DNA from 2 places in the Serratia sp. EC4 genome. Region 2 is predicted to be linked to the other one. Evidence: predicted binding sites of a transcription regulator. Region 2 holds the regulator's gene; the other holds the start of a gene.
The links. Region 2 encodes CRP, which controls carbon source genes, mostly activating them, when cyclic AMP is high. Its sites were predicted from a motif close to ATGTGANNNNNNTCACAT; they were not measured.

Region 1: the regulator CRP is predicted to act here: its motif matches at 2,866-2,883, upstream of yrbN (protein YrbN).

The regions. Positions count from the first base shown of each region.
Region 1 covers NZ_JBNIDE010000004.1:407,365-412,862, reverse strand. Annotated here, with positions in the region: gene pnp (polyribonucleotide nucleotidyltransferase) at 1-1,760, shown strand, start outside; gene nlpI (lipoprotein NlpI) at 1,889-2,773, shown strand; gene yrbN (protein YrbN) at 2,890-2,970, shown strand; gene ACP39K_RS15385 (DEAD/DEAH family ATP-dependent RNA helicase) at 2,960-4,873, shown strand; gene yedE (selenium metabolism membrane protein YedE/FdhT) at 5,020-5,498, shown strand, end outside.
Region 2 covers NZ_JBNIDE010000007.1:188,658-194,155, reverse strand. Annotated here, with positions in the region: gene ACP39K_RS18975 (phosphoribulokinase) at 112-981, shown strand; gene ACP39K_RS18970 (OsmC family protein) at 1,020-1,427, opposite strand; gene crp (cAMP-activated global transcriptional regulator CRP) at 1,810-2,442, shown strand; gene ACP39K_RS18960 (YccS/YhfK family putative transporter) at 2,493-4,571, shown strand; gene argD (bifunctional acetylornithine/succinyldiaminopimelate transaminase) at 4,612-5,498, opposite strand, start outside.

The DNA.
Region 1 (5,498 bases), on a different contig from region 2:
TTAACCCGCAGGTGAACCCGGACATCGTTGCGATGATCGGTGCTTCCGCAGCCCTGAGCCTGTCCGGTATTCCGTTCAACGGCCCAATCGGTGCCGCGCGCGTAGGTTACATCAACGACCAGTACGTACTGAACCCAACGACTGACGAACTGAAAGAAAGCCGTCTGGATCTGGTGGTTGCCGGTACTGCAGGCGCGGTGCTGATGGTTGAATCCGAAGCGGACGTGCTGAGCGAAGACCAGATGCTGGGCGCCGTGGTGTTCGGCCATGACCAGCAGCAAGTGGTTATCGAAAACATCAACGCGCTGGTTGCCGAAGCGGGCAAACCGAAGTGGGATTGGCAGGCGCCTGCGGTCAACGAAGCGCTGCACGCGCGCGTGGCTGAACTGGCCGAAGCTCGCCTGGGCGACGCTTACCACATCACCGAAAAACAAGAGCGTTACGCTCAGGTTGACGCGATCAAAGACAGCGTTGTTGAAACCCTGCTGGCGCAGGACGAGACGCTGGACGCCGGTGAAATCCAGGACATCCTGGGCACCGTCGAGAAAAACGTGGTGCGCAGCCGCGTACTGCGTGGCGAGCCGCGTATCGACGGCCGTGAAAAAGACATGATCCGTGGCCTGGACGTGCGCACCGGCGTACTGCCGCGCACCCACGGTTCCGCGCTGTTCACCCGTGGCGAAACTCAGGCGCTGGTTACCGCGACCCTGGGCACCGCGCGCGACGCACAGAACCTGGACGAGCTGATGGGCGAGAAGACCGACAGCTTCCTGTTCCACTACAACTTCCCTCCGTACTCCGTAGGTGAAACCGGCATGGTCGGTTCTCCTAAGCGTCGTGAAATCGGTCACGGTCGCCTGGCGAAACGCGGCGTATTGGCTATGATGCCTAAACCGGAAGATTTCCCGTACACGGTTCGCGTGGTGTCTGAAATCACCGAATCCAACGGTTCTTCTTCCATGGCTTCCGTGTGCGGCGCGTCTCTGGCGCTGATGGACGCCGGTGTGCCAATCAAGGCTGCCGTTGCGGGCATCGCGATGGGCCTGGTGAAAGAAGCCGACAACTATGTGGTTCTGTCCGACATTCTGGGTGACGAAGATCACCTGGGCGACATGGACTTCAAAGTGGCCGGTAGCCGCGACGGTATCACCGCGCTGCAGATGGACATCAAAATCGAAGGCATCACCCGCGAAATCATGCAGGTGGCTCTGAACCAGGCCAAGGGCGCGCGTCTGCACATCCTGGGCGTGATGGAACAGGCTATCAGCACTCCGCGCGGCGATATCTCCGAATTCGCACCGCGCATTCATACTATCCGCATCAACCCGGATAAAATCAAAGACGTGATCGGTAAGGGCGGTTCCGTTATCCGCGCGCTGACCGAAGAGACTGGCACTACCATCGAAATCGAAGATGATGGTACAGTTAAAATCGCTGCGACCGACGGTGAGAAAGCGAAATTCGCTATCCGTCGCATCGAAGAGATCACGGCAGAGATCGAAGTTGGCCGTATCTATCAGGGTAAAGTGACCCGTATCGTTGATTTCGGCGCATTCGTCGCTATCGGCGGTGGTAAAGAAGGCCTGGTGCACATTTCTCAGATCGCCGACAAGCGCGTTGAGAAAGTGACCGACTATCTGCAGATGGGTCAGGAAGTGCCGGTTAAGGTACTGGAAGTTGACCGTCAGGGCCGCGTGCGTCTGAGCATCAAAGAAGCGATGGCGCCGGAAGCGGGTTCACCTGCGCCTGAAGCAGAATAACTGTATAGATAGTTTTACAGCTCCCCGCCACGGGGTTGGGAGCTGTTCGTATCGCGCGGGTAGGATGCCCGCGTTTTAGCAAACGGAGGACAGGACGTTCATCCAATGTTTGTCTTCGGGAGTGGGAAATGAAGCCTTTCTTGCGCTGGTGTTACGTTGCGACAGCACTCATGCTGGCAGGATGCAGCAACCATGATTGGCGTAAAGACGAAGTTTTGGCAATCCCGTTGCAGCCAACGTTGCAGCAGGAAGTGATCCTGGCGCGCATGGAACAAATTCTTGCCAGCCGGGCACTGACGGATGACGAACGCGCACAGCTTTTATATGAGCGCGGTGTGCTGTATGATAGCCTCGGGTTACGTGCATTAGCGCGCAATGATTTCTCGCAGGCGCTGGCGATACGTCCCGACATGCCGGAAGTTTTCAACTACCTGGGCATTTACTTAACGCAGGCAGGCAATTTTGATGCTGCCTATGAAGCGTTTGATTCTGTACTAGAGCTTGATCCAACTTACAATTACGCGCGTTTAAACCGGGGCATCGCACTGTATTATGGCGGCCGCTTCCCGTTGGCGCAGGATGATCTGCAGGCGTTTTATCAAGACGACCCAAACGATCCCTTCCGTTCGTTATGGCTGTATCTGGTGGAGAGAGAAATCGATCCCAAGAAGGCCGAGGTAGCGCTTCAGCAGCGCTATGACAAAGCGGACAGAGGGCAATGGGGATGGAATATTGTCGAATTCTACCTGGGCAAGATCAGCGAAAAAACGCTGATGGAACGCCTCAAGGCAGATGCAACGGATAACACTTCGCTCGCTGAGCATCTCAGTGAAACTGACTTCTATTTGGGTAAACACTACCTGAGTCTGGGGGACAAGGACACCGCTTCGGCGCTGTTCAAACTGACGGTGTCTAACAACGTTCACAACTTCGTTGAGCACCGCTATGCATTGTTGGAATTGGCGCTTTTGGGCCAAGAGCAAGACGACCTATCGGAATCGGACCAGCAATAGCTGACGAACACCTATCAGCCTGATGGACATTGGTTTTTAACCAAAGTTATCGCCTTCACGGGCGAGGGCTTTTTTGTTCGTTTTATAATCTAATTTGAGCCGGTTCACACTTTTCAATGAAAATGACTGAAAATTTTCTCGACGAGTTATGTAGACTGGCTGCCATTATTAATGAGGCACGTGTACATGACGACTGAGTTTGAAACCTCTTTTGCTGATCTGGGGCTGTCTGCTCCAATCATTTCCGCCCTGAACGATCTGGGCTATGAAAAACCATCTCCGATCCAGGCTGAGTGTATTCCTCACCTGTTGAACGGCCGCGACGTGCTGGGCATGGCGCAGACCGGTAGTGGTAAAACTGCAGCGTTCTCGCTGCCGCTGCTGCACAACCTGCAGGCAGACCTGAAAGCACCTCAGATCCTGGTGCTGGCGCCGACCCGCGAACTGGCGGTTCAGGTTGCCGAAGCGATGACCGATTTCTCCAAACACATGAACGGCGTCAACGTGGTAGCCCTGTACGGCGGCCAGCGTTACGACGTGCAGCTGCGCGCTCTGCGCCAGGGCCCGCAAATCGTTGTGGGTACCCCAGGCCGCCTGCTGGACCACCTGAAGCGCGGCACCCTGAACCTCTCCAACCTGAGCGGTCTGGTGCTGGATGAAGCCGACGAAATGCTGCGCATGGGCTTTATCGAAGACGTAGAAACCATCATGGCTGAGATCCCGGCTGAACATCAGACCGCGCTGTTCTCCGCCACCATGCCGGAAGCGATCCGTCGCATTACCCGCCGCTTCATGAAAGAGCCGCAGGAAGTGCGCATCCAATCCAGCGTGACCACCCGTCCGGACATTAGCCAGAGCTACTGGTCGGTCTACGGCATGCGTAAAAACGAAGCGCTGGTGCGTTTCCTGGAAGCCGAAGACTTTGACGCGGCGATCATCTTCGTCCGTACCAAGAACGCGACCCTGGAAGTGGCCGAAGCGCTGGAGCGCAGCGGTTACAGCAGCGCCGCGCTGAACGGCGACATGAACCAGGCGCTGCGTGAGCAGACTCTGGAGCGTCTGAAAGACGGTCGTCTGGATATCCTGATCGCGACCGACGTTGCGGCCCGTGGCCTGGACGTTGAGCGCATCAGCCTGGTTGTCAACTACGACATCCCGATGGACTCCGAGTCTTACGTTCACCGTATCGGCCGTACCGGTCGTGCGGGCCGCGCCGGCCGCGCGCTGCTGTTCGTGGAAAACCGCGAACGCCGCCTGCTGCGCAATATCGAACGCACCATGAAGCTGACCATCCCTGAAGTGGAACTGCCGAACGCAGAACTGCTGGGCGAGCGTCGTCTGGCCAAGTTCGCCGCGAAAGTTCAGCAGCAGCTGGAAAGCAGCGATCTGGACCTGTACCGCGCACTGCTGACCAAACTGCAGCCGGAAGAAGAGCTGGATATGGAAACCCTGGCCGCAGCGCTGCTGAAAATGGCTCAGGGCGAACGTCCGCTGATCCTGCCGCCGGATCCGGTCTTCAAACCGCGTCAGCGCCGCGAGTTCAACGACCGTGACGATCGTCGCGGTGACCGTCGTGACAGCCGTGACGGCGATCGTCCGCGTCGCGAACGTCGTGACGTTGGCGAAATGCAGCTGTACCGCATCGAAGTGGGCCGTGACGATGGCGTAGAAGTGCGTCACATCGTTGGCGCTATCGCTAACGAAGGCGACATCAGCAGCCGTTACATCGGTAACATCAAGCTGTTCGCTTCCCACTCCACCATCGAACTGCCAAAAGGCATGCCGGGCGAGATCCTGAATCACTTCACTCGCACTCGCATCCTGAACAAGCCGATGAACATGCAGCTGCTGGGCGATGCACAGCCGTTCGAACGTCGCGAGCGTCGTGACGGCGGCAACGGCGGCGAGCGTCGCGGCAACGGTCGTCCGTTCAACGGCGAACGTCGTGAAGGCGGCCCGCGTCGCTCCTTCGGCGAACGTCGTGAAGGCGGTAACGGCGGCGAGCGTCGCGGCGGCAACTACAACCGCGACGGCAAGCCGGCTCCACGCCGTGATGACGGCGCACCGGCGGCACCACGTCGTCGTTTCGGCGACGCGTAATCGCTGATTCGCCGTTCGCGGTGAAGCGCTCTGAAAAACCAGCCTGCGGGCTGGTTTTTTTATGCCTGAAAGTTGCCGTCAAACGCCCCTGAATGGCGTATCATTCATAAGGTTTTTTCTTACGGATGATATGCACGGGAGATGCCATGAGTTGGCAGCAGTTTAAATCTCAATACCTGGTGCGCTTTTGGGCGCCGCTGCCGGCGGTGATCGCCGCCGGGATCCTTTCTACCTACTACTTCGGCATGACCGGCACCTTCTGGGCGGTGACCGGCGAATTCACTCGCTGGGGCGGCCATGTGCTGCAGTGGTTCGGCCTGCACCCTGAGCAGTGGGGCTATTTCAAGGTTATCGGCCTGCAGGGCACGCCGCTGGAGCGCATCGACGGGCGCATGATCATCGGCATGTTCGCCGGCTGCATCGCCGCCGCGCTGTGGGCCAACAACATCAAACTGCGTCAGCCGCAGCACCGCATTCGCATCGTGCAGGCGCTGCTGGGCGGCATCATCGCCGGCTTCGGCGCACGCCTGGCGATGGGCTGCAACCTGGCGGCATTCTTCACCGGCATTCCGCAGTTCTCGTTGCACGCCTGGTTCTTCGCGCTGGCGACTGCCGCCGGCTCCTA
Region 2 (5,498 bases):
AATGGGACATTGCAAACCAGCGCGCGCCATTTTTTCCTGACATAGAGAGCGTCAACAAGAGCCACAATAATCCCCTGACGCCGGCGCATTCAACACGGAGTGACAACCACCATGTCTGCCAAACATCCCGTTATCGCGGTGACCGGTTCCAGCGGCGCCGGCACCACCACCACCAGCGTGGCGTTCCGCAAAATCTTCCAGCAGCTCAACATTCGCGCCGCCGAGCTGGAGGGCGACAGCTTCCACCGCTATACCCGGCCGGAAATGGACGCGGCGATCCGCAAGGCGCGCGATCTGGGCAGACACATCAGCTATTTCGGCCCCGAGGCCAACGACTTCGGCCTGCTGCAGCAGAGCTTTATCGAGTACGGTAAAAACGGCACCGGCCGTTCGCGCAAGTACCTGCACACCTACGACGAAGCGGTGCCCTACAATCAGGTGCCGGGCACCTTCACCCCGTGGGAGCCGCTGCCGGCGCCGACCGACGTGCTGTTCTACGAGGGGCTGCACGGCGGCGTGGTCACCGAGCACCATGACGTGGCCAAACACGTCGATCTGCTGGTCGGCGTGGTGCCGATCGTCAACCTGGAGTGGATCCAGAAGCTGATCCGCGATACCGGCGAACGCGGCCACTCCCGCGAAGCGGTGATGGATTCGGTGGTGCGCTCGATGGAAGACTACATCAACTACATTACGCCGCAATTCTCGCGCACCCACATCAACTTCCAGCGCGTGCCGACGGTGGACACCTCCAACCCGTTCGCCGCCAAGGCCATTCCCTCACTGGATGAAAGCTTCGTGGTGATCCACTTCCGCGGCCTGGACCAGATCGACTTCCCCTACTTGCTGGCGATGCTGCAGGGCTCGTTTATCTCGCACATCAATACGTTAGTGGTGCCGGGCGGCAAAATGGGGCTGGCGATGGAGCTGATCATGGCGCCGCTGGTGCAGCGGCTGCTGGAAGGCAAGAAAATCGAATAAGCGCGTTGAGCGCGGCGCCGAGCCGCGCTCCGTCTCGATTACGCCGGCTGGCGGATCTCGAAGCTGTGGGTCACCGTGGCGGCCTTGTTGAGCATCAGCGCCACCGAGCAGTACTTCTCCGCCGACAGGTTCACCGCTCGCTCGACGATTTTGTCGGTCAGATCCTGGCCGGTAACGATGAAGTGCAGGTTGATATGGGTGAACAAGCGCGGGGCTTCTTCGCGGCGCTCGGAGGTCAGCTTCACCTCGCAGTCGCGCACGTCGTTGCGCCCTTTTTGCAGGATGGAGACCACGTCGATCGCGCTGCAGCCGCCCACCGACATCAGCACCATCTCCATCGGGCTGGGCGCTTTATCACCGGCGTTGCCGTCCATCAGCACCTGATGGCCGGAGGCCGATTCACCCAAAAACGTTAACCCTTCCACCCATTTAACTCTTGCCTGCATTCTGGTCACTCCGGTTGATTTCTTAAAATCAGAGTACGCTTTCGCATAGAAACAGGCAACGTAACCTGATGCTAATCATGCTGAAGCGAGACAACACGAGACACCCGCCTTACTCTGTGCTACAAACAGAGCCGCAATAAATCTTTCCGGGACACTGTATTTCAGGGAAACGCCCAGAGAAAGGCTCCTTTACCGGTATGTTAACAGAATGTAGCTTGCAGCGCTTACGGCAAGTTAATATGCTAGAGCGACAGCGTATTTTTATGACACGCCTCAAAACTTGCCGGTAGCCCTCGCTCATGACTGCGGCTACAGGCGGGTTTTACAGGGAACTCTGACCCCTGTGACACAAGGCAGCGATAACAACAGAGGATAACAGCGAATGGTTCTCGGCAAACCGCAAACAGACCCTACTCTCGAATGGTTCCTGTCTCATTGCCATATCCACAAATATCCATCGAAGAGTACGCTGATTCACCAAGGTGAAAAGGCCGAAACGCTTTACTACATCGTGAAAGGCTCCGTCGCGGTGCTGATCAAGGATGAAGAAGGTAAAGAGATGATCCTGTCCTACCTCAACCAGGGGGATTTCATCGGCGAGCTCGGATTGTTCGAAGAAGGCCAGGAGCGCAGCGCCTGGGTTCGCGCGAAAACCGCCTGTGAAGTGGCCGAAATTTCCTACAAGAAATTCCGCCAACTGATCCAGGTGAACCCGGACATCCTGATGCGTCTGTCCGCCCAAATGGCGAGCCGCCTGCAGGTCACCTCCGAAAAAGTGGGCAACCTCGCCTTCCTGGACGTGACCGGCCGCATCGCGCAAACCCTGCTGAATCTGGCGAAGCAACCCGACGCCATGACTCACCCGGACGGCATGCAGATCAAGATCACCCGTCAGGAGATCGGCCAGATCGTCGGCTGCTCGCGTGAAACCGTTGGCCGTATTCTGAAAATGCTGGAAGATCAAAACCTGATTTCCGCCCACGGCAAAACCATTGTCGTCTACGGCACCCGTTAATCTCCGAAGAAACGGCGCAATCTGCGCCGTTTTTTTATCTGCTCTCTGCCATGTGGCGCCGCCTGATCTACCACCCGGAAATCAACTACGCACTGCGACAAACGCTGGTGTTGTGCCTGCCGGTGCTGTTCGGCCTGCTGATAGGCCAGCTGCAGCTCGGCCTGATGTTCTCTCTGGTGCCCGCCTGCTGCAATATCGCCGGTCTGGACACGCCGCATAAGCGCTTCTTTAAACGGCTGATCGTCGGCGGCTCGCTGTTCGCCTTCAGCAGCGTGCTGTTGCAACAGGCGCTGCTGTGGCACGTACCGCTGCCGGCGCTGATGCTGGGCCTGGCGCTGCTGCTCGGCGTCACCGGTGAAATCAGCCCGCTGCACGCCCGGCTATTGCCGGCGGCGCTGGTGGCCGCCATTTTCGCTCTCAGCACGGCCGGCACGGTGCCTCTCTGGCAGGCGCCGCTGCTGTACGCGATCGGCACCGTCTGGTACGGCTTATTCACCTGGTTCTGGTTCAAGCTGTGGAAAGAGCAGCCGATGCGCGAGACGCTGAGCCAGCTCTACCTGGAGCTGGCGGACTATTTCGAAGCCAAATACTCACTTCTGACCCAGCACACCGATCCGCAAACCGCGCTGCCGCCGCTGCTGGTGCGCCAGCAAAAGGTGATGGATCTGATCAGCCTTTTGTACCAACAGCTCAATTTCCTGCCGCACGCCAACAACCTCGAACAAAAGCGCCTGCAGCGCGCCTTTCAGGTGGCGATGGATCTGCAGGAGCACATCACCGTCAGCCTGCATTTGCCGGAGGAAGTGCAAAAACTGGTGGAGCAGAGCCAGGCCGAAGCGATCATTCGCCGCAATGCACTGGTGATCGCCGGCCGGCTGCGCGTGGTGGCGCACGATATCCTCTACCATCAGCATTCGAAGCGCTTCTCCATGAGCCACGAACTGGCGGCGCTGGAAAAAATGGCGGCGCAGCATCCCGATAACCCGGTCGGCCAGTTTTGTTATTACCACTTCAGCCGCATCGCCCGCCTGCTGCGCACCCAGCATCCGCTGTACCGCCGCGACCTGATGCCCGGCCAGCACCGCCTGCCGTTTTGGCCGGCGCTGGCCAGCTATCTGTCGTTCAAATCCACCGCCCTGCGCAACGCCGCGCGGCTGGGGGTGACGCTGGCGGTCGGCAGCAGCCTGGGTGCGGTCTTCAACCTGCCGAAGCCATACTGGATCCTGCTCACCATCATGCTGGTGAGCCAAAACGGGTATAACGCCACCCGGGTGCGTATTCAGCACCGTGCGCTGGGCACGATTGCCGGACTGTTGCTGGCGGCCGGGCTGCTGCAGCTGCAGCTGCCGGAGGGAGAAACGCTGAGCATCATGCTGGTGATCACCCTGCTGGCCTACCTGGTTTCGCGCAAGAACTACGGGCTGTCGGTGATTGGCTTTACGGTCACGGCGGTTTACACCCTGCAGCTGCTGGCGCTGAACGGCTCGCATTTTCTGGTACCGCGCCTGATCGATACGCTGATAGGCTGCGTGCTGGCGTTCGGCGGCACCATTTGGCTGTGGCCGCAGTGGCAAAGCGGGCTGCTGCGCAAGAATGCCCATCAGGCGCTGGAACACGATCAAACCGCGCTGCGGCTGATGCTGAAGCAACCGGAACCGGACGCCACCGCATTGGCCTATACCCGCATGCAGGTCAACCAGGCGCACAACGCGCTGTTCACCTCGCTCAATCAGGCGATGCAGGAACCGGGGTTCGCGTCGAATTATCTGGCGGACATGCGGCTGTGGGTCACTCACAGCCAGTTCATCGTCGAACACCTGAACGCCATGACCATTCTGGCGCGCGAGCACTACATGCTGACGCCGAAACTGGCGGAAGCCTATCTACAAACCTGTGAAATCGCGCTGCAAAGCTGTCAGCAGCGGTTGGAATACGACGGCCCGAGCAGCGGCAACAGCGGCATCATGCAGCCGCCGGATCTGCATCCGGAGATGCCCGTCACCGAGATGGAACGTCATTTGCGGCGCATCCTGTCGCACCTGAACGTGATGCATACCATTTCGTCGCTGGCCTGGCGCCAGCGCCCGCACCACGGCATCTGGCTCAAGCGCAAACTGCGCGATCAATAAGGGCGCGGCATGCCGCGCCCCGTTATGCGCCGCACGGGCTTCAGGCGTTGATCACATCCTGCACCGCCAGCTCGAACAGCGCCATGCCGGCCTCGATATCCTGCAGCTCCACCACCAGCGACGGCGCGAAACGGATCACGTTCGGCCCGGCGTTGAGGATCATCAGCCCACGCGCGGCGGCGGCGGTGAGGAAATCGCGCGCTTTGCCGTGATAATGCGGCGTCAGTTCGGCGCCGATCAGTAACCCCATGCCGCGAATGGCGGTGAAAATACCGTATTTATCGCCGATATCCTGCAAAGCCTGCACATACAGCGCGTGGCGCTGTTCGATGCCGCTCAGCACTTCCGGCGTATTGATCACATCCAACGCCGCCTCCGCCACCGCGCAGGCCAGCGGGTTGCCGCCGTAGGTGGTGCCGTGAGTGCCCACCTGCATCACCGACGCAATCTCTTCGGTGGTCAGCATGGCGCTGACCGGGAAACCGCCGCCCAACGCCTTGGCGGTGGTGAGAATGTCCGGCGTCACGCCATAATGCATATAGGCGAACAGTTTGCCGCTGCGCCCCATGCCGCTTTGCACTTCGTCGAACACCAGCAGCGCCTGATGTTGGTCGCACAGCTCGCGCACGCCTTTGAGGAAGCCGGCGTCGACCGGCGTAATGCCGCCCTCGCCCTGAATCGGCTCCATTACCACCGCGCAGGTATGGTCGTCCATCACCGCTTTCACCGCCGCCAGATCGTTGAACGGCACGTGCACGATGTCGGCCGGCTTCGGCCCGAACCCGTCGGAATATTTGGCCTGCCCGCCCACCGACACGGTGAACAACGTGCGGCCGTGAAACGCGTTATAGAAGGCGATGATTTTGGTTTTGTACGGGCTGTGGCGGGTGATGGCGTAATGACGCGCCAGTTTGAACGCCGCTTCGT